One region of the Psychrobacter sp. W2-37-MNA-CIBAN-0211 genome, then DNA from elsewhere that is predicted to be linked to it. Evidence: predicted binding sites of a transcription regulator. Region 1 holds the regulator's gene; each other region holds the start of a gene.

Region 1 (7,735 bases):
ATGTGGCCGAGGTATGAGCTTTTGACGTTGAAATGGGCTAAGCGTAGTAGTTCAAGCTATTTCTTTATAACGATGGTTTTAGCATTAGTGATACCACTTTTAATCAGCCAAAACTATTTGTCCAAAGCGGCTTACGAGATCATTGAAGTAGACAGCTTGAATGATATCCGTCACTATCCAAAACAAAAATACTTCAAAGTTGGTAATGTTGAGCCAGTAAAATCAGAGAGTGTTTCTTATGTAGAGACACAAGTAGTAGTCAATGGACGACAATTCGAATCGACATTGTATATTGATTATTACATTGTTACACCATTTACCGCTGCTGATAATATTTGGCTAGGTTCCAGCTACCACACGAAATACGATAATCGTGCAGATCAAAACATTAAAGACAGACAATACTCAGCGTTTATTAATGACTCGAGCTATAGATACGCCGCTGCTGACCTCTCTAATATCAGATATTTTAGAAAGCTGAAGTCATCAAATGACAGAAGCGCCTATTTGTATACTATCTCTAAAACTAATAAGCAGTCTAATTTACCACCCTTGGTGTTAGTACCTGAATCAGAGATATTCGTTGACAGTTTAGATCGTGACTTTGTCTGGGGATTTAGTTCATTTTTTATCGGCATGGGGCTATGCTTTTTGCTTATTCTTGCAGCAGATATTGATAATCAAGAAAAAAAGGGCACGCGAAAACTTACACCTATCAAAAAACAAAAGCCCGTAAAAAAACGAGCACCAGTGAGTGATGTATCAAAAAGCCTAGTAGCTTTGTTTAGAAGTAATAAAAAGCGACCTGCAACGTTGGTTTTAATACTGACCTGTATAGGTACATTTATACTCACCGTATTCATGGGTATGGATATTATTGCCCCTTTATCCAGACAGGTAAATAGTGTAGGTGGGTTGACGATGGACGCGCTGCAAGCTGGTCAATATTGGCGAGTAGTAACATCGCTTTTTGTACACGCAGGGATTATGCATTTAGCAATGAGTCTGGGAATGCTTTTTGCGATAGGTTATGTTTTAGAAAAAGTATTAGGTCCTGCACGTTTTATCCTCGCCTTTTTTATATGTGGCATCTTTTCTAATGTTTTAGGGGTTTTCTATTATCATATGGACATGGCGGGTACTTGGGGCGCTATATTGGGTATGTTTGGTATTGCGATAACGTTAGTTGTTTATAAGATTTTTAACAAAAAATACAGAGAAATATATGGGGCTACTATGGCTGTCATACTAATCATCCTCTCATCCAGTATGTTTGTAGCTTTCATAAATATGCTCAGTTATATGGTGTATTATCTTCTGACCTTATGTATTGGTATGGTTTTCGGTGTGGTCATGGTTATGACCCAAAAACAGTCTTTACTACGTAATGCTAGGCGACACAATCTATAGTTACTTGCTTTTGGGTAGATGATAGTTTGAGTCAAGAGTGACAAGTTGTTATTAAAGCGGATGCTGATTGACGCACTGAACAAACTATGACTAAATGAGCATAAGGCTAATAAAGACAATATCCATGATAAAACTAACATAGCCTTTAACAATAAAGTCAGCCGTACAAGGAGTGTGCCATGTCTACTATGATTACCGATCGTACCTATCGAATCGCTCGCGAAAATACCCAAGCGATGATAATCGATGTCCAAGAACGCTTAACGCCGCATATTTATGACCATGAAAATATCGTCAAAAAGACAGTCACTTTGATCAAAGGTCTACAAGCCCTTAACATCCCAATTATGCTCAACGAGCAGTACAAAAAAGGTTTGGGCGATACGCTACCTGAGATACGTGAAGTATTAGAAGGCGACAATGCCAAAAGCTTTGAAAAGGTCACCTTTAGCGCTTGTGATAATAATGACTCATGGCATTATCTAGCGCAGCAAAATCGCAGCATTGTCCTATTATTTGGTGTCGAAGCCCATGTTTGCGTCATGCAAACGGCGCTGGATTTATTGGATAATGGGATGCAGCCAGTTATTATTGGTGATGCCGTTGGGTCGCGCTTTCCTTATGACAAAAAGCAAGCCATTCGCCGTATTCGACGCGCTGGCGGCGTGATTACGACAGTAGAATCCATTCTTTTTGAATTATGCCGCAGTAGCCAAGACCCTGCCTTTAAGACTATTAGTAATTTGATTAAGTAGCGGATGCGATAAAGGGTCGAGAATGACAAACTCTTAGCGTTGTTGTTTCAATTACTGTAAATTATTTTCGTAAAAACAGCGCTTGATAAGACAGGCGCTGTATTGCATTTAATCAGAGAGAAATATGTCCTCAAACATACCTATAACATTGACCGATCCAACGCGCGATGCAAATATTAAGATAGATGACGTCACGCATTTTTTATTAGAGCTTGATGCCCTAAAACGTGTCAATCGACGCAGCTATGTGACGGGGACGACTCGCTTGGAAAACTCTGCTGAGCACTCATGGCATTTAGCAATGGCATGCTGGTCAATCGCTGAATTGTTTGAGTTAGACGTCAATCATGAAAAATTGCTTAAGATGGCACTGGTGCATGATTTGGGTGAGATTGATGCGGGCGATACTTTTTTATATGCTGATACCCGTCGTGATGCGCACCTCGAAGAGCGCGAGGGTATTGCTCGATTACAACGCGAGCGTGGTAACGGTATTACTGATTTAAGTGAGATCTGGGAAGAGCAGGAGACAGGTAATAGTAAAGAGGCTGATCTACTTAGAGTGGTCGATCGTTTATTGCCATTTTTGCTTAATTTAAATACTGAGGGCAAAACGTGGATTGAGCTTGGTGTTGCACGCTCGCAAGTGGCTGGCGCGCATGAATTTATCAAAGACAGCTTTCCGATTATCCATGATTGGTTATCACAACACATTGAATACGCGACCCAGCAAGGGTGGTTGGTTGATAAATAAATTGATAACATCACCTTGTTACTGACTCGCAACGTTTGACGCTGTTTAAAACCTTTATATTGAATAGTGTCAATAATAATAGAGAGGTTCCATGCACTTATTTAAGAACTATAAAACATGGTGCAAATCGCTAGCCTTTGTCAGCATGCTGGGACTAGCGCAAATGGCGCAAGCGCTTGCTCCTATCAGTGATGGCGATAAATTGGCGCACGATGCTAAAAAACAGATTGGTGTCACGGTGAGTTATGATCCTACTTACCGTAAGCTGGACTTTCCGCGTGGCGATGTACCAATAGAGACTGGCGTCTGTACCGATGTGATTGTCCGTGCTTATCGTTTGCAAAATGTGGATTTGCAGCAGTTGGTCAACCATGACATGAAATCAAGTTGGTCGGACTACCCAAAGATTTGGGGCTTAAAGTCAACGGACAAAAATATCGATCATCGACGCGTGCCCAACCTTGAAACGTTTTTTGCGCGTCATGGACAGACGTTATCTACGACCGATAAAGGCAGTTTTCAAGCGGGAGACGTTGTGTCATGGCGGCTGCCAAAGGGTAACTTGCCGCACATCGGTATCGTCTCAGATAAAGTAGCTGCTGATGGTACGCCGCTGATTATTCATAATATCGGAAGTGGTACGCAGGAGGAAAACATCCTATTTGCTTATCCTATCCATAAGCACTTTCGATATTGATAAAGGCTTTTGGAAAAGGGAGCCTAAAGTAGTAAAAACAAGCAATACAAAATGGAAGTAGTACAAACTAACAGCCATTAAAAAGCCCAGTCAAACGTCATTATCTACGTTTAACTGGGCTTTTCAGTATTATGAGCTTCTTACAAATTAAGCTTGCTGAGTTTTTGCTTGACCCAATAACTGTCCCATTTTTACCACGCTATTGGCTTTCATGCTGTCCTGCCAATCCGCTTTTGCGGCTTTTGGTAAAACGACAATCGCCGTTGAACCCAAATAAAAGCGTCCAAGCTCAGCGCCTTTTTCAAAGCTCATATTGTGCTCTGATTCTTGGATGTCCTCAGTGCGGCTGATTTTGCCAGTGGCGACGGTTTCGATACCAGCGACAATCATAGCGCCGACCATTACCACGGCAGCTTTGCCGTATTCTGTATCAAATAAACAAACCAAACGCTCATTACGAGCAAATAAATCAGGCACGTTCTCGGCCGTGGTATTATTGACAGAGAATAGTGTACCTGGCACATATCGGGTCTTAGTTAATGTACCCGCAAATGGCATATGCACACGGTGGTAATTACTGGGTGCGAGATAAACAGTCGCAAAGCTACCATCAGCGAAGTAGCTACCATCTTCGCTGTCAGCAAGTAATTGGCCAACATCATAATGACGACCTTTTGCCTGCAGTAATTTATGGTCTTCAATTTGACCTAGCTGCGAGATGATACCATCAGCAGGACTGACAATACCGTTGGCGCTGCTGTCGATAGTACGTGCATTTTCTTTGAGCTCACGGGTAAAAAAGTCATTAAAGCTCTCATAAGCATTAAAGCTCTGACGTTCATACTCACCTAAGCTGACGCCGTAAGCTTTGGCAAAGCCACGAATAAAGGCACGTTTGACGTACGGATGACGGCTGGCGGCTAGACGCCCAGCGACTTTACTCAGCTGCTGCTGCGGGACAAGCTGTTGTAAGGTGGTAAATACATTCATAATAAGGCTACCAAAATAGGATTGGAAATAAGAATAAAAATTAGGCAAGTTAATGGCTGTATTTTATCATGGACAGCATATTATTGTCTGAGCATAATCTGTTAAGGAATCAGTAAATGAAAGCACTTATACAACGAGTGAGCCATGCCAGCGTCGTCGTCGATCAGCATTGTATTGGCAAAATCGATCATGGGATATTGGCATATATTGGCTTGGGGCATGAAGATAGCCTGCAAACTGCCCAACGCATGATCGACAAAATCTTGGCCTATCGTATTTTTGAAAACGATGAAGATCCTGCCAAGGTCGGTAAACTGGATAAAAATGTGCAACAGGTCTGTGGCGGACTACTGTTGGTGTCGCAGTTTACCTTGATGGCAAAAACAGACAAGGGTCGTCGCCCTGACTTTGGTGGCGCGATGGCACCTGATGCTGCTCAAGTGCTGTTTGCACAACTGGTTGATTATGCCAACACTCAGCATCACAATGTTGCCACTGGTCAGTTTGGCGCTGATATGCAAGTTGCCAGCGTCAATGATGGGCCCTTAAACTTTTTATTAGAAGTATAAAAATTATCTGTCATCAAGCTGTCATAATTAGTCCGTTTAATAAGTAGAAACGGGCGAGTGTTTATCGCCTCTTTCTGTATCTTGATTTTTTGAATGCTAACTTTTTGAACGCTGATATTTTGACTATAATAATAAGGTTGCCGTATGTACAATGAGCAAATTTTGATCGTCGAGGATGAGCCTGCGATTCGTGAAATGATTGTGATGACGTTAGAGATGGCTGGATTTGATAGTTTACAGGCTGCCGACGCATCAGAGGCGCATCAGCAAGTGGTCGATCACCGTCCGGCGCTCATATTATTGGATTGGATGCTGACCGGCGAAAAAAGTGGTATTGATTTTTGTCGTATGCTCAAGAACGACGATTTGCTCGCTGAGATACCGGTTATTATGCTAACGGCCAAAAGTGAGGAAGACAGTAAGGTTCATGGTCTTGATGCGGGTGCTGATGACTATATGACCAAGCCTTTTTCGACACGGGAATTAATCTCAAGAATCAAGGCAGTGCTACGTCGTAGTAGTACATTGAGCGCCGACAAGCCTATCGAAATCGGCAAGCTTAGCTTAGATCCCAAAAGCCAGCGCGTAACGGCGGCAGGTCAGCTCATTGATATCGGCCCGACAGAGTATCGGTTGTTAGCATTTTTTATGAGTCATCCAGAGCGTGCGTATACACGGACACAGCTGCTAGATCAGGTTTGGGGCGGCAATGTCTATATTGAAGATCGAACGATTGATGTCCATATTCGGCGTTTACGTAAATTACTACAGCCTTATGACTGTGCTACGCTGATACAAACGGTGCGCGGTACTGGGTATCGGTTTTCCAGCTTGATTGAATCCAATTAGACCAAGACAGAACAAGTCGTGGCAAGCGTAAAACAACGCAGAAGACAGTAGTAAGGATAACGATGACGATAATGCCGATAAAAAATGAGCAACAGGGTGAGCAAGCGCAAGTTGCCCAGCACAATACAACAAATCAACTCAAAAAAATCCGCAGTGCCTTACTAGCACTACGGGATGCGGTCATTTTGCTCAATGATGATGATGGTTTGGAATGGTGGAATCAGGCAGCGGAAGATTTATTGTTATTGCAGTCAAGCAACAAAGGTCAAAGCATTTTTGACTTTATCACCGTGCCTGAATTTCGCCAGTATTATCAGGCTATCACGCCACCGAGCGATGGTGTGCACATGGTGTCATGGCGAGACCCTAAACGTTATCTAAAGTGTGAACTGACGCCTTTCGGCGATGAAAAACTACTGATAATTTATGATGTGACCCGCTTGCAGCATTTGGAGCAAATGCGCCGTGACTTTGTGGCCAATGTCTCGCATGAGCTGCGTACGCCATTGACCGTACTGATGGGCTATCTAGAAAATTTCTCTGATCAAGAGGATATGCCCCCGCAGTGGCGGCGTGGCTTTGAGCTAATGACCCAGCAGACTGCTCGTATGAATAGGATTGTAAATGACTTATTGCTATTGTCTCGCATCGAAATAGAAGAGACGCATGAGCTAAATGATATTGATATGACCAAGTTACTGACGCATATCTATGATGATGCGCAGGCGTATAACCAAGAATATGGTCATACTATTCATTTGCAGATAGACACTTACGATGGACTATATGGCTCAGAGATGTACTTAACGAGCGCCTTATCCAATTTGGTGATTAATGCTATCAAATACACGCCAAAGGGTGGCAACATCGCTATCAGCTGGACAAAAACATCGGAAGGCTGCCGCTTTGCCGTCGAAGATGATGGTCTCGGTATTGCGCCCCAACATATCGAGCGCTTGACGGAACGCTTCTATCGCATCGATAGCGGACGCAGCCGTGCTACGGGTGGTACGGGCTTAGGGTTGGCAATTGTAAAACATGTCTTATATCAACATGAGGCGCAACTAACCATAGAGTCGGTAGAAGGCAAAGGCTCGACCTTTAGTGCCGTATTTCCAAGCGCTTATGTACGTTCTGCCGATGCACCTTAATCTTTTTGTAAAAGTGGGTAGGGGTTCACCGCGCTGCCATTGATATAAATACCATAATGCACATGGGTTGGTGTTCCTTTAGCATTACCGCTGTCGCCAACATAGCCAATGATATCACCAGCATTGACCCAGTCATTGGGTACGATGTCGGCATAATCCTCTAGATGGGCGTAATAATGTCCTGCGCCGCCCGGTCCGACCACCACTACCACGCGTCCCCCTAATGTATTTTCGCCAACTTTGCTGACAATGCCTTGCGTCGTAGCTTGTACCGGTGTGCCCCGCGCTGCAAAAATATCGATGCCTTCATGGGAGCGCCCTTGGCTACGTGCTGCGCCCCAAGTGTCTGTCAGACGCTGATCTGGTAGAGGACTGGGTAGGCTGTTTTCTATGGGTAATGCTTGCTGCAATAAACTCAGTTGCTGCCATTTTGCCACGACAAACGACTGTGTCTGTTGGCTAATGCTAGGTAGTAGTTTGTCAAATACAAATAACAGCGCTAGTAACACTGTAGCCCTTATTATTAGGCTTAGCAAACGGCTCAATAGTGTTGGCTTTGG
Region 2 (7,735 bases), on a different contig from region 1:
ACTGACGGCTGACGCTAAGCGTCGCCCAACTTATTAATCATCAATGCGCTTAGCCATAACGACCCGTAATATAATCTTCCGTCGCTTTTTGCGCCGGTTTGGTAAATATCTGATCCGTCTCGCCCATCTCGATCATATCGCCTAAATACATATAAACCGTATAGTCTGACACCCGTGCCGCTTGCTGCATATTATGCGTCACAATAGCGATGGTATAGTCGTTTTTGAGATCTTCAATCAGCGCTTCAATAGCACCGGTAGAGATAGGATCAAGTGCGGAAGTTGGCTCGTCGAGTAACAATACCTCCGGCTTGGTGGCGACACTACGCGCTATACATAAGCGTTGCTGCTGTCCACCGGACAATGACAGTCCAGAGGCTTTAAGTTTGTCTTTAACCTCAGGCCATAATGCTGATTTTTTCAGCGCCCATTCCACTCGATTATCCAGCTCAGCTTTGCTTAATTTTTCATAAAGACGCACACCAAACGCCACATTGTCGTAAATCGACATTGGGAATGGTGTCGGCTTTTGAAAAACCATGCCGACTCGTGCGCGTAGCAAATTAACATCAACGTCTTTGTCTAAAATATTTGCACCGTCAATATTGATATTACCTTCTGCCCGCATGCCCGGATACAGATCATACATACGATTAAAGGTACGCAGCAGCGTTGATTTTCCGCAACCTGATGGGCCAATAAACGCGGTCACTTTTTTATCAGGGATATCAATATTGATATTTTTTAATGCTTGGAAATCATCGTAATAAAAATTCAGATCTCGAACTTCCAATTTTGCAGGCGGCATATTTTGTGGAATATCATGCAGTGTTTGCTTGTTAAAGCTTGCAGCATCTGGCTGAGCCATTTGTGCACTGGTCGATAAAGGGTTGGTTAATAGATTGTCTTCAGTGATATGAGACTTTTTAACCGCCGTTTTTTTAGGCGCTTTATTGATGACATCATTCATAATATTATCCAACCTAACTCAATGAAAAGTGATATAAATTTAAGTAAAAATCGATGAGGCCTGATTTTTAGTAGCTGTTATTTGCTGTGACCACGGTTGCCAATAAACCGCGCCAAAATATTCAGTATCAATACAGACAAGGTAATCAGTAATGCCGCTGACCATGCCAAGGTATGCCAATTGTCATAAGGACTCATGGCAAACTGATAAATGGTGTTGGGCAAGTTGGCAATGGGCTTACCCATATCGGTACTGAAGTATTGATTGTTCAGCGCGGTGAATAATAACGGTGCCGTCTCACCAGTGATTCTGGCAAAGGCTAACAATACGCCTGTGGTCAATCCGGCTTTGGCAGCTTTGATCGTGACTTTGGTTACCAGTTGCCACTTTGGTGTGCCCAAGGCATAGGCCGCTTCACGGATGCTATTGGGCACTAAGTTGAGCATATTTTCTGTGGTGCGTACGACGACAGGAATAACGATTAATGCCAAAGCCAATGCGCCTGCCCAACCAGAAAAGTTATTGCCTTTGACCATCAGCGCATAAATAAAGAGACCAATCACAATCGAGGGTGCTGATAGCAGAATATCGTTTAAAAAACGAGTTACCTTGCCTAGCATACTGCCTTGAGAAAATTCTGACAAATAAATACCGGTCATCAGCCCAATCGGTGCCCCGATAAACAAGCCTGAAAACGCCAACATGATTGAGCCGACAATGGCGTTGCGTAGGCCACCTGCGCTCATCGGTGGCGGGGTATCAGCCGTAAATACTGGCAACTGTACCAATCCTTGAAAACCTTCAACGAACAGGGTCAGTAAAATCCATAATAGCCAAAATAAACCAAACGCCATCGCCGACAACGCAAAGCCCAATCCAAGCTTATTCAGACGACGACGCTTGTTATAAAGGCTTTTGTTATAACGTGCCTCAAAGCTTGTCTTCGTCGGTAATGCGGTAGTAGCTCTGATAGCTTGATTAGGCATAACATTCGTTTCCCGTATCTTTTTAGATAGCCTTTTTAGATAATCTTTTTAGACAACATTAATCTCTATCGTGCTGATACAACGTTGGCTTAGCGATTGCCTGCTTTATGATCCATGCGCATGAGCATGAGCTTCGCTATGGACAGCACAATGAAAGTAATCACAAATAAGATTAAGCCTAAATGTAATAAAGATGCCAGATGCAGCTCACTAGACGCTTCGGCAAACTCATTGGCCAGCGCTGAGGTAATCGTAACCCCAGAGGTAAACAGGCTTGGACTGATATTAAAGGCATTACCAATCAAGAAAGTCACCGCCATGGTCTCGCCCAATGCGCGACCCAGCCCTAAAATAACACCACCAACCACACCAGCTTTGGTATACGGCAAAATAATCTTGAACATGACTTCCCAAGTCGTCGCGCCCATGCCATAGGCTGATTCTTTTAATAAGTCTGGCACGACGGAAAAAACATCGCGCATGGTGGCAGCGATAAAGGGAATAATCATGATGGCAAGCACCAAGGACGCTGTGAACATCCCCAGTCCCATCGGCGCGCCTGCAAACAGTTTACCGATGATCGGTAAAGGCCCGACGTGTTCAATAAACCATGGCTGGATGTGATCACCAAAAAACGGCGCGAAGACGAACAAACCCCACATACCATAAATGATAGAAGGGATACCAGCCAATAGCTCAATGGCGATACCAAGTGGTTTTTTTAGAAAAGCAGGACACATTTCGGTCAAAAATATGGCAATGCCAAAGCTCACTGGCACGGCTATCAGAATGGCGATAAATGAGGTCACTAAGGTGCCATAGATGGGTGCAAGTGCACCATATTCATTGGCGACCGTGTCCCAGTTATTGCTGGTATAAAAACCCAGACCAAACTCTTGAATACTTGGCCAAGCCCCGACAATTAACGACACTAAAATACCACCTAGAGACATCAATACCAGTATGGCAAATGCTTTGGTGGAGTTAACGAATAAAGCATCGTAACGTTTTTGTTTAGCCAGTTGGGACCTTAAGTCTGTCATAAGTGTCTCAGCATTCAATAGAATAAGATTAAAAAATGAGCGTATTTATCAGGTTTTATCACAACAAACTCAACAGATATAAGTATCAGAGGCTATAAGTATCATTGGCTTTGCGATTAAATTCGCTGTGATAAAACCTTTCAAACAACTACCGGAGAATAGTTGTTTGAAAGGGTAATTCGATCGTTATTAAATAATGACTATCGAATTACTGAGCAGGTTTATAGACAGGCTGTCCATCGCTACCTTTTACGTCGTTCCATTTTGCTTTGAACAAGGCCACTGCCGTATCAGAGAATGGTACGTAATCTAGTGCCATAGCGTCGTCATCGCCTTGGCTATAAGCCCAGTCAAAAAAGTTCAACACGCCAGCAACTTGCTGAGGATTCTCTGGTTGCTTATGGACTAAGATAAAGGTGGCAGCAGCGATAGGCCATGCTTGGTCAGTCTCAGAGTTGGTGATGACTTTATAAAAGCCTTCTTGTTGTGACCAATCAATATCACCTGCCGCAGCAAAGGTCTCAGCTGATGGTTGCACGATGTTGCCAGCTGCATTTTTCAATGCCGTATGTGACATCTTGTTTTGCTTAGCGTATGCATACTCAACGTAGCCGATAGAGTTTTTCATACGGTTTACGTAGCTTGATACGCCTTCATTACCTTTACCGCCTGCACCAGTCGCAGAGGTCGGCCATTTAACGGTTTTATCAACACCAACCGTGTCTTTCCAATCTGGTGATACTTTGGCCAGATAGTCCGTGAAGTTAAAAGTCGTACCTGAACCGTCTGAGCGGAATACCGTCGTGATTGCCGCGTCTGGCAAGGTCAAATCTGGGTTCATAGCTTTGATAGCTGGGTCATTCCATTTACTGATTTTACCCAAATAAATATCTGCTAAGGTCGTACCGTCTAGCTTCAATGCGCCCGGCTCTATACCGTCGATGTTGACGATTGGCACGACGCCACCAATAACTGTCGGAAACTGAATAAGGCCAGACTCTTCAAGCTCTTCAGGCGTCATCGGTGCATCAGAAGCACCAAAATCAACGGTTTTTGACTGAATTTGTTTGATACCACCAGATGAACCAATAGATTGATAGTTGACTTGGCCACCAGTTGCCCCATTGTAGTCATAAGACCATTTGGCATAGATAGGCTGCGGGAATGATGCACCTGCACCCGTGATATTCATGGCGATATTTTCAGCAGATTTAAAACCTGTGGTAGCAGAAGAGGCTGTTTGAGAGGTTGACTCAGCCGTGGTAACAGCGCTACTGCTAGTATCAGCAGTGGGCTCTGCCGTGTCGGTTGATTTATTACATGCCGTGAGCATTAATGTACAACTAACGGCTACTGCTAATAACGAATAACGCATGTAGGACTCCTGAAGTTTAACAACGATATGAAAAAGCATTGTTTGTGATATGCGTGCTATCTTGCCAAATCTTTATGACAGTTTGATGACAGTTGTCACAATCTTTCATTCGCTTTACATAATATTCAGGTAGCACTGCTATATTTTCAATAAATACGAATTATATCAATAACTTATATATATCAACATGATACAACCATACTCATAGAAACCATCAGACGCCACCTTAAGTTGTTGTATGCTTAGCCAAATACTATTAGCCGTTGGTGCAGAATTTTGTTAGTATGAATAAGATTCACAACACTGACAGACTCGGGGTGCGGTGTGTTAAAGACTGGCTTTATTAAATTCGCTTTATTAAAGTAACCGCCTTTTAATACATTCGCTGAGAGATCACCCGCCGAACCTGATGCGGTTAGTACCGACGCAGGGAAGTCTTAAGCATATGTTATACAAGTACAAAGGGCGTGCAGAAATGCCTTTTTATTATCGCCAACCTCTACCAGTATTTTTTGTGCTGGTGGATAGCGTTAATAATCAGTTCCGTCCCTCAATCAGCGAAAGATCACTGACTACGTTTAGGTTTGATAGCGCTAGCAGTTTTTTTTACGATTGAATTTGTCCGTATCATATATGCTTACCCCCGCAGATTCTGGCGGTGTTGCCTATACTATTAGACCAACACGCTAGGACAGCATATGACTATTTCAGACATTACCTCGAACACAAAAGCTGCTCAAACTCATATCCCAGCCAATGCTTCGCTCAACGCGACTGCCAGCAAAGCGGATAAAAAAGCAGATGCCCTAAAAACCCCTGCCCATCGTCATCAAACAGACGCGCGCTTTGAAGAAGATGCCCGCGACTTACACCGTATCTTACCCGCCTCACGTAAAATTTATATCGAAGGCTCAAGACCCGATATTCAAGTACCGATGCGCGAAATAACGCTTGATCCTACCCCTGTGCAAGGCGTTTCTGAGAACGAATGGGAGCAAAACCCACCGTTTTATGTCTATGACACCTCAGGTGTTTATACTGACCCCAATGCCACCATCGATCTCACAAAAGGTCTGCCAAAACTACGTGAAGGCTGGATAAACGAACGCGGAGATACCGAGCAGTTAACAGGTCTGTCAAGTCAGTATGGACAAACGCGCGCGCGTGATATCAGCACTGCCAACTTACGATTTGCTCACATTGATAAACCGCGCCGTGCCAAAGATGTTGATGGCAAAACAGGCAACGTCACCCAAATGTACTACGCACGTCGCGGCATTATTACGCCTGAAATGGAATACATTGCCATCCGTGAAACCCAAAAGCAGCATGATTTGACGGACATACGCCAACATGATGGAGAGAGCTTTGGTGCTAATACGCCGACGGTCATCACGCCTGAGTTTGTGCGTAGTGAAGTGGCCGCTGGACGTGCCATCATTCCCAACAACATCAACCACCCTGAATCTGAGCCCATGATTATCGGGCGCAATTTTTTGGTCAAAATTAACGCCAATATCGGTAACTCAGCGCTGGGTTCTTCTATCGATGAAGAAGTCTCGAAAATGACGTGGGCAACACGTTGGGGCGCGGATAACATCATGGATTTGTCCACCGGCAATCATATTCACGAAACCCGCGAGTGGCTGATTCGTAACTCACCAGTGCCGATTGGTACCGTACCCATTTATCAAGCGCTAGAAAAAGTCGATGGCGTGGCTGAAAATTTAACGTGGGAGATATTCCGCGACACCTTAATTGAACAAGCAGAGCAAGGCGTTGATTATTTCACCATTCACGCAGGTGTGCTGCTGGATTATGTGCCAATGACTGCCGGACGCCTGACGGGCATTGTGTCGCGCGGCGGCTCTATCATGGCGCAGTGGTGCATGGTGCATCAACAAGAGAGCTTTTTATACACGCACTTTGAAGATATCTGCGAGATTATGAAAGCCTACGATGTCGCCTTTAGTTTGGGTGATGGCCTACGTCCGGGTTGTTTACAAGATGCCAATGACGAAGCGCAATTTAGCGAACTCAAAACCTTGGGTGAACTGACCAAAGTGGCATGGGAGCATGATGTGCAGGTGATGGTTGAAGGACCGGGTCACGTCGCGATGAACCGTATTAAAGAAAATATGGATTTGCAGCTTGAGCTGTGTGCGGACGCGCCATTTTATACGTTAGGGCCATTAACGACTGATATTGCACCGGGTTATGACCATATTACTAGTGCCATTGGAGCGGCGATGATTGGTTGGTTCGGCACTGCGATGCTTTGTTATGTCACGCCAAAAGAGCATTTGGGTCTACCCAATAAAAAGGATGTCAAAGACGGCATCATCACTTATAAAATTGCCGCCCATGCTGCTGATTTGGCCAAAGGTCATCCAGGCGCACAAGCACGTGACAATGCGTTATCTAAAGCGCGTTTTGAATTCCGCTGGGATGATCAGTTCAATCTAGCACTCGATCCAGATACGGCGCGTGAATATCACGACGAAACGCTGCCGAAAGACGCGCATAAGACAGCGCACTTTTGCTCGATGTGTGGGCCAAAATTCTGTTCGATGAAAATCACTCAGAACGTGCGAGATTATGCGGCAGGACTGGACAAAAATGCCGCTAACCAAAAAGCAATGCCTTAAGCGGGCGACTTAACAGATGCTAGTCATTTGGTTAAAAACTTGAATACGAAGCGCATTGGACAATTTGGTGAAGCCATTGCTGAAAAAATTCGTTGAGGTAGGACGGAGATGACCAAGAAATGTCATTCTGACAGTCGTCAGTTGTATCAAGAGGTTTGATTTTAAGTACTAAAAAACGTTGCATTATAAAGGCTCGAAACTCTCGTTAGTTTCGAGCTTTTTTATTGTCGTTATTTCAATACAAACAATTGTGTAATAAGTTATAGACAAGCGGCTTAAATCAAGTAATATACGGTTAATGAGTAATAATTCGTTACTTAAACATCGACTAGAGTTAAGGTTATCAGTATGAATCATGTTTACCGTGTTGTTTTTAATCGTGCTTTAGGTGTTTATCAATGCGTCTCCGAGCTTGCCAAATCTCGTGGTAAATCCGCGTCTGGTAAATCGCAAACAGCTAGCAAGCTCATAATGACACCCTTAGCACTAGCTATGCTTTCTTTGTCAGGGACGGCGATGGCAGCTGACATTGTAGTCAATGATGGTCAACGTACAGAGTATCAAGATATTGTTGCTATCAATGGTAGTGTTTTGATAACTAATCCAGGAACTGTCCTTGCAGCACCAAATAATCAAATTAACTTTGGTGCAAACCCAGATGGTAAAGTGCTAGCTATAGATACAGACGTTTCTATTGAAAATGGCGCCGCTGT
Region 3 (7,735 bases), on a different contig from region 1:
CAATGACTTCTGCACTGGTTTTGCTATCATCAAAAGTGACCGTTGCTTGATTGTCTGCAAGCTCGATACTGATATCATCTAGCCCATCAATATCGGCGGTAGCGTTATGGACACTAGCCACACAACCACCACAAGTCATGCCTTCGATTTTAATAATACGTGTCTGGTTTGCCATGGTAGGCTCCTTATTTTTATTAGTGAAAAATAGCCTTGATAGCTGTTCTTTAATATTTACCTTTTAAAGTTTATCAAAGCTACACTAAACAAGCATAAGCGCTATCACCCTCAGTAACAAGACTGTTTGGTTGTTACTTTATTAATGAGCAGATAATTTATTAATAAAAACGTAAATGATGCTAATCAGTCAATTTATAATAGCAATCGTTCATAAGCCTTAGTCATCATGATGTGGATTTTGCGGTGAATCGATAGGAAACGGTTGGGTAACATAATCGACCATGCTAATCGCGGCAGTTAAGGCGTGAATACTGGTATCGGTATCATCATAGCGCACGGTTGCAACGTCATTATCAGGATCAAGCTCAATCGCAGTGACTCCTGTAATATTTTTTAGCGCAGTCATCAAGCTATCAAGACCTTCAGCGTCATCGATATTTTCGATGCTGACTTGTGCAACTTGTATGGCCATTATCTTACTCTCTTATAATCTATACTATTAATGAGTATCTAATATCTCAAAGCCTTTAACGAGATCATCAACTTGCTTAAGCTGACGTAAAAATGGCTCTAACTGACTCAGTCTCAAGGCGCACGGACCATCACATTTTGCGGTTTCTGGGTTTGGATGCGCTTCTAAAAACAACCCTGCCAATCCAGTTGCCATACCGGCACGTGCAAGTGTCGTGATTTGCTCACGGCGTCCACCAGCGCTATCACTACGACCACCCGGCTGCTGCAAACTATGAGTGACATCAAAAAATACCGGTATGTCCATCTGCTTCATGGTGTCAAAGCCCAGCATATCGACGACCAAATTATTATAACCAAAAGCACTACCGCGCTCACAGAGTATCAGCTTGTCATTACCACCTTCGAGGCATTTATTGACGATATGGCGCATCTCATGCGGTGCTAAAAACTGCGCTTTTTTGATATTAATAATCGCATCTGTCTTCGCCATCGCATGCACCAAGTCAGTCTGACGCGATAAAAAAGCGGGCAATTGGATAATATCGGCAACTTCAGCGACGGGCGCTGCTTGATATGGCTCATGCACATCAGTAATAATCGGCACTTGGAACTTTTCTTTAATTTGTCCCAGCCAATCGATACCCTTCTCTAGACCTGGACCTCGATACGAATGCAGGCTTGAGCGATTGGCCTTGTCAAAACTGGCCTTGAACACATAGCCGATGCCCAAACGCTGACAAATCTCGACATACTGCTCAGCAATTTCGAACGCTAATTCTTTGGACTCTAAGACATTCATACCACCGAACAGCACAAAGGGCTGATCGTTACCAATATTAATGGTGTTATTACTCGGAGCCTTAAGCTGAATATGTGATTGCGCTGTTAATAGATTTTCCATGAAACCCTTGTCCTCATTATTGTTATCAACACGTCTATCCCATATTGTAACCGATAGCCCAATTAAAAAAAGTGTCCAAGCGTAATTAGATATTATCGCTCAGGAAAATATCTAAAAAACCATTATCACCCGTCAAATTAAGCAAAAAAAAGACCAATCCGTAGATCAGTCTTTTTTGGTGAAAATAACGCTTTCACACTATATTTCACAACACTTCACATTTTAACGATTACTTTGTTTCGCTATGATTTTTTGCGGCTTTCACAAAGCTGTTAAATAGTGGATGACCACCACGTGGCGAGCTGGTAAATTCAGGATGGAACTGTACGGCAACAAACCATGGATGCTCGCTAATCTCAACCGACTCAACCAAATGCTGCTTGGCAGAATAACCCGATATCGTCATGCCTGCTTGCTCTAATGGCTCGATATAACGATTGTTCATCTCATAACGATGGCGATGACGCTCAGTGATATTGCTAGCGCCATAGATTTGGCTCAGCTTGCTACCAGCGACCAGCTCGGCTTGCTGTGCGCCTAAACGCATGGTGCCACCAAGGTCCGAGTCGTCACTGCGAATCTGTAGCTCGCCGCGCTCATCTAACCATTCAGTGATCAGACCAATAATTGGCTCAGCAGTCTTGCGATCGAACTCAGAAGAGTTGGCATCGATATTCATCACATTACGTGCGTATTCGATAACGGCCAACTGCATACCAAGGCAAATACCCAAATATGGCACGTTGTTTTCGCGAGCATAAGTAATGGCTTTCATTTTACCCATGGTACCGCGCTCACCAAAGCCACCGGGCACTAAGATAGCATCGGCATCATTAAGCTGTGCAAATAAAACATCGTCGCCTTCCAAACGTTCGGCATCGATATAATCAATTTTCACATCTACTTTATGAGTGATACCAGCATGTAATAATGCTTCGTTAATTGATTTGTACGCATCAGGCAGCTCGACGTATTTGCCGACCATCGCTACGGTGACCGTTGATTCAGGATTGAGCTGGGCTTCAACGACTTTGTCCCAATCGCTCAAATCTGCTTCAGGCACATCCAAACCAAAGCGCTCACAAATCAAATCATCAAGATCTTGCTCATAAAGGGTGCGCGGTATTTGATAAATACTTTGCGCATCTTCACACATGATGACCGCGCGTTCTTCGACATTGGTAAACAATGCAATCTTACGGCGATTGTCTTGTGAGATATGATGATCAGAGCGGCAAATTAAGACATCAGGCTGTAAACCAATAGAACGAAGCTCTTTAACCGAATGCTGGGTAGGCTTGGTTTTGGTTTCACCGGCACTAGCGATATAAGGTACCAAGGTCAAATGCATCAGCATGGCGCGATTGCGACCTAGCTCTACTTGCATCTGGCGTACCGCTTCCATAAAGGGCAGCGACTCGATATCACCGACCGTACCACCAATCTCAATAATAGCGATATCATAACCCTCGCCACTGGCAAGGATTTTGCTCTTAATCTCATCAGTGATATGCGGGATAACCTGCACAGTACCGCCCAGGTATTCACCACGGCGCTCTTTATTCAGTACGTTCTGATAGATGCGACCACTGGTAAAGTTATTACTCTTACTCATCTTAGAGTGGCGTAAAAAACGCTCATAATAACCCAAATCTAAATCCGTCTCCGCCCCATCTTCAGTGACGAACACTTCGCCATGCTGGAACGGACTCATGGTACCTGGATCGACGTTAATATACGGATCCATCTTGGTCATTGTCACGTTCACACCGCGCGCTTCGAGTATCGCGGCAAGAGAAGCAGCAGTGATACCTTTTCCTAGTGAGGACACTACCCCACCGGTCACAAATATAAACTTGGTCATAGTACTCTTTCGGTAATTGGTAAAGAAGGATTTTACTAAAGATACGCCAAAAAATATAGGGCAAAAGCGCAAACTATCCGAAACTCTTAGTTTTTGCTCAATGTTTATTGATTAAAACCGCATAATAAAAAAACTCACCCCGAAGGATGAGTTTTTTAGCAGAGTATTTATGCAGCATATAGTCGATACTAAATAAAATAGATACACGACATTATAATGCGTGACTGGTACAAATTTTTCTTGCTTGCTGTGCAAGCGTAGACAAAAGCTACAAAAATTTATATCAGTCACACTGTCTCTTTTTTGTATTGCACTGACTATATTGAGCTAGAATTTATATTCTAAACCGCCACCGATAGCAAATACATCCGCATCACCACGAGCTTTAACTGAGTCAATGGTATCATCAGCATTGTTTCTAACAACGAGCAGACCGTTCTCTAAATCTGCAGAGTTTTGACCGATATAAGCATGAGCAATCATATTGTCTTTGAACTTATATTTACCGCCCAATACAATTTGGTCTGAGTCGTTGCCACCAAGGCCAGCCAAGTTCTCAGTCTTATCATACTGAAGATAAACAGACGCTGGGCGAGCAAAGTTAGTTAGACCCATCTCGGCACTAACGACCAATCCTTTCTCTTCATCATCTGAATTATCAAAATCAACTTGCTGGTATAGCGCGCCTAGCTTCACTGGATAAGCCATGTATTTGCCCAAATCGACACTGGCACTACCACGTAGAATCTCACCTGTGACGCTCATGTCTTTGTCATAACCAACACCTGCAGTAAAGCCAGTACCTGGATCAAACATCAATGAAGCACCAAAGCCACTGTCACGATCATCGCTATCAGAGACAAAAGACTCATCAGCACCGTATTGTAGGGCAAGCTCTAATGGTAAACCATTGTATTTGGGTGCAATCCATACGATTGAATTATTAATACGCTCACCATCAGTCAAGGTAAGCGCTTCACTCAGTGTACCATCACCACCAAGAGAGCTTGAGCCGATATTATCCCAATAACCTTCATTAACGGTTACGTTGTTGACGTAATCTGAAACTGAGTAGTTGCGACCAAAGCGAAATTGACCGTAGTCTTTATTTTTAAAACCTAGATAGGTATCACGGCTTTTAAAACCAATGTTGCTGCTACCGCTGTCATCGATCTTGATGCCATACTCTAATTGATAAATCACATCGGTATTAGCAGTGATTGCTTCGGACCCTTTGAACCCTAGACGTGAAGAATGCGAGCTGACTTGTACTGAGCTGCTGTCTTCATTGATATTGATAGTGTCGTTAGGCAGATCCATAGACTGACGATCAAGCTCAGCGTTGACATAGTTAGCAGTGACGAATGCTTTGCCATAAACCGTTGGCGCGGCTTGAACGGCAGAAACTGATAGCGTTGCAATTGCTGAGGCTAAAAGTAATTTTTTCAAAGGGTATCTCCACTTGACGATTTGAGTGATAAATTGGCTAAGATTGACTGGCATGTACAATGGTATTGCTACAAACTCCCAAGACCATGATATATAACGAGCCACCAGAACGGCTTAGACACTACTTTATCAAGCAAATATTACAGTAAGATGAAAGAACAAAATTTACATGCCTGTAACTATCTATTTTAAGACTGATTACAATGAAGGGCTACTTTCTTTTTTCGCATAAAAAAAACTCATCCCGAAGGATGAGTCTTTTTGTACTATCTACTTGAGTGTGATACTAGAATAAGTATTCTAGACCGCCACCAAGTGCGAATACGTCAAGATCAGTATTACTATTCTTGTCTTCAGCAGAGTTGTTACCAACATAAGCATGAGCAATCATGTTGTCTTTAAAGTTATATTTGCCACCTACAACAACTTGATCTGAATCACGGTTATCAAAACCAGCCAAGTTTTCAGTACCATTGTACTGTACATATACAGATGCTGGACGAGCAAAGTTAGCTAGACCCATTTCAGCGCTTACAATTAGACCTTTTTCATCTTCATCGCCGCCATCGAAATCAGCTACTTGATACATTGCACCTAACATAACTGGATAAGCCATGTATTTACCTAGATCAACGGTAGCACTGCCACGTAAAAGATCACCAGCTTGGCTCATGTCTTTTTCGTAAGCAACACCAGCAGTGAAGCCTGTACCTTGGTCAAACATCAATGAAGCACCATAACCACTGTCACGGTCGTCACTGTCAGTTACAAAGCGCTCGTCTGCACCGTATTGTAGAGCAAGCTCTAAAGGCAAGCCGTTGTATTTAGGGGCAATCCATACGATAGAGTCATTAACACGGCCGCCATCAGCCATAGTTACAGCATCAAGAACATCGCCTTCCATATCAAGATTACTAACACCTAAATTATCCCAAAAACCTTCAGTAACAGTAACGTTGTTGATGTAGTCAGTTACTGAGTAGTTACGACCAAAGCGGAATTGACCATATTGCTTGTTATTTAGACCAAGATAGGTATCACGGCTTTTAAGACCAATATTGTCATCAGTACCATCGATGGCAATGCCATACTCTAACTGATAGATAACATCAGTGTTAGCAGTCATTGCTTCAGAACCTTTAAAACCAAGGCGTGAAATGTTTGAGTTGATTTGTACTGAATCACTGTCTACGTCGAATTGATCATCGTTACCATCACGCTCAGCATTTACATAGTCAGCAGTAACGAAAGCTTTACCATAAACAGTAGGTGCTGCGTTGGCTGCAGATACAGATAGGGCTGCGATGGCTGTAGCTAAAAGTAGTTTTTTCATGGGGTATCTCCACTTTACAATTGTAGTAATGAGCAAGCTATGATTAGCCGGCGCCCATAATGGTATCGTCACAAATCCTCAAAGATATAATGTGTAACTGGCTACCGAGATTGGTCTAAAACAAGTGTGGCGAATTTCTACTACAATAAGACAAAAAAAACCATGACTCACATGACTGGGATTAGAACGTAACTGCCATGTAATCTTTGGTCTTTATCACTCCGTTGCGTAACATCCGTTACCAAACTCATACTTCGAATACAAGCATAACAACTTTGACATAATTTGCAACATTTTTTTTTGCTTTTTCGATACATCTACTATCGAATAACAAATGCTTTGTCATATTTGAACCGTTATGAAAAAACCCCTATCGACTCAAATAGATACGATACCCATTAATTAATATCATTACTGATAATATTAAATGGCGGTAATAAATACGATACATTGACCCAAAAAAAGCGCTACTTATTGACAAATAAATAGCGCTCATAAAGAATTGTTTGTCATATTTCTGACACATATGACAGTCACAAACGGGTAAGATACATCAAGGCCTGATCACGCCTAGAGGCTTAAATAGCACTTAGATTACATAAGCAAACATGATACTTAACCTATCGTTTTAGGCATTTGCTTTGAGGTCAAGACGCGCTTGATGCAATAGTGGCTCAGTATAGCCACTTGGCTGCTCGCGACCTTTAAACACCAAATCACAAGCCGCTTTGAACGCATAAGAGTGTTCAAAGTTATCTGCCATTAGCTGATAGTCACTATCGCCTACATTTTGCTCATCGACGACTTTTGCCATACGCTTCATCGTATCCATCACTTGTTGCTCGCTCACGACGTTATGATGCAACCAGTTGGCAATGTGTTGGCTCGATATCCGCAAGGTCGCACGATCTTCCATGAGACCAACGTCATTGATGTCAGGGACTTTAGAACAGCCAACGCCTTGGTTTACCCAGCGTACGACGTAACCTAGGATGCCCTGAGCATTGTTTTCAAGCTCTTGCTGTTTCTCTTCGTCTGTCCAGTTGGTGTCTTTCGCCAATGGAATGGTCAAGATATCGTCTAAACTGGCACGCTCACGTGATTTTAGGCTGTCCTGTACATCAGCGACGTTGACTTGATGATAGTGCATGCTGTGCAAGGTTGCACCCGTTGGCGATGGTACCCACGCCGTACTCGCACCAGACTTAGGATGAGCGGCCTTGGTATCCATCATCTCTTTCATCTCATCAGGCTTCGCCCACATGCCTTTACCAATCTGAGCGACACCCTGTAGGCCAGTCTCCAGACCGATATCAACGTTCCACTGCTCGTAGGCTGGCTGCCATGCTTGTGATTTCATGTCACCCTTAGGGACAAATGGGCCTGCGTTCATACTGGTATGCATCTCATCGCCCGTGCGATCTAAGAAGCCGGTGTTGATAAAGATAACGCGCTCTTTTGCTTGGCGAATGGCTTCTTTTAGATTGACCGTCATGCGACGCTCTTCATCCATGATGCCGATTTTAAGGCTGTTGCG

What was found. Region 1 encodes PhoB, which activates phosphate uptake and scavenging genes when phosphate is short. Its sites were predicted from a motif close to TGTCATNAANCTGTCATAA; they were not measured.
Region 2: pstS (phosphate ABC transporter substrate-binding protein PstS) is a predicted target of PhoB. The motif match lies at 4,447-4,465, and genes of this name have one in related genera.
Region 3: AAEY72_RS09775 (porin) is a predicted target of PhoB. The motif match lies at 5,003-5,021, and genes of this name have one in related genera.

The regions. Positions count from the first base shown of each region.
Region 1 is NZ_JBEOOU010000002.1:46,218-53,952, forward strand. It holds gene AAEY72_RS03045 (rhomboid family intramembrane serine protease) at 1-1,410, shown strand, start outside; gene AAEY72_RS03050 (isochorismatase family protein) at 1,590-2,165, shown strand; gene AAEY72_RS03055 (HD domain-containing protein) at 2,290-2,919, shown strand; gene AAEY72_RS03060 (DUF1287 domain-containing protein) at 3,011-3,616, shown strand; gene asd (archaetidylserine decarboxylase) at 3,764-4,606, opposite strand; gene dtd (D-aminoacyl-tRNA deacylase) at 4,723-5,175, shown strand; gene phoB (phosphate regulon transcriptional regulator PhoB) at 5,320-6,024, shown strand; gene phoR (phosphate regulon sensor histidine kinase PhoR) at 6,096-7,175, shown strand; gene AAEY72_RS03085 (M23 family metallopeptidase) at 7,172-7,735, opposite strand, start outside.
Region 2 is NZ_JBEOOU010000003.1:187,400-195,134, forward strand. It holds gene pstB (phosphate ABC transporter ATP-binding protein PstB) at 50-970, opposite strand; gene pstA (phosphate ABC transporter permease PstA) at 1,048-1,956, opposite strand; gene pstC (phosphate ABC transporter permease subunit PstC) at 2,046-2,999, opposite strand; gene pstS (phosphate ABC transporter substrate-binding protein PstS) at 3,208-4,374, opposite strand; TPP riboswitch at 4,678-4,824, shown strand; gene thiC (phosphomethylpyrimidine synthase ThiC) at 5,073-7,022, shown strand; gene AAEY72_RS05415 (autotransporter domain-containing protein) at 7,371-7,735, shown strand, end outside.
Region 3 is NZ_JBEOOU010000009.1:56,611-64,345, reverse strand. It holds gene AAEY72_RS09795 (heavy-metal-associated domain-containing protein) at 1-175, opposite strand, end outside; gene AAEY72_RS09790 (heavy-metal-associated domain-containing protein) at 395-649, opposite strand; gene kdsA (3-deoxy-8-phosphooctulonate synthase) at 677-1,552, opposite strand; gene pyrG (CTP synthase) at 1,782-3,416, opposite strand; gene AAEY72_RS09775 (porin) at 3,744-4,865, opposite strand; gene AAEY72_RS09770 (porin) at 5,152-6,198, opposite strand; gene AAEY72_RS09765 (malate synthase G) at 6,827-7,735, opposite strand, start outside.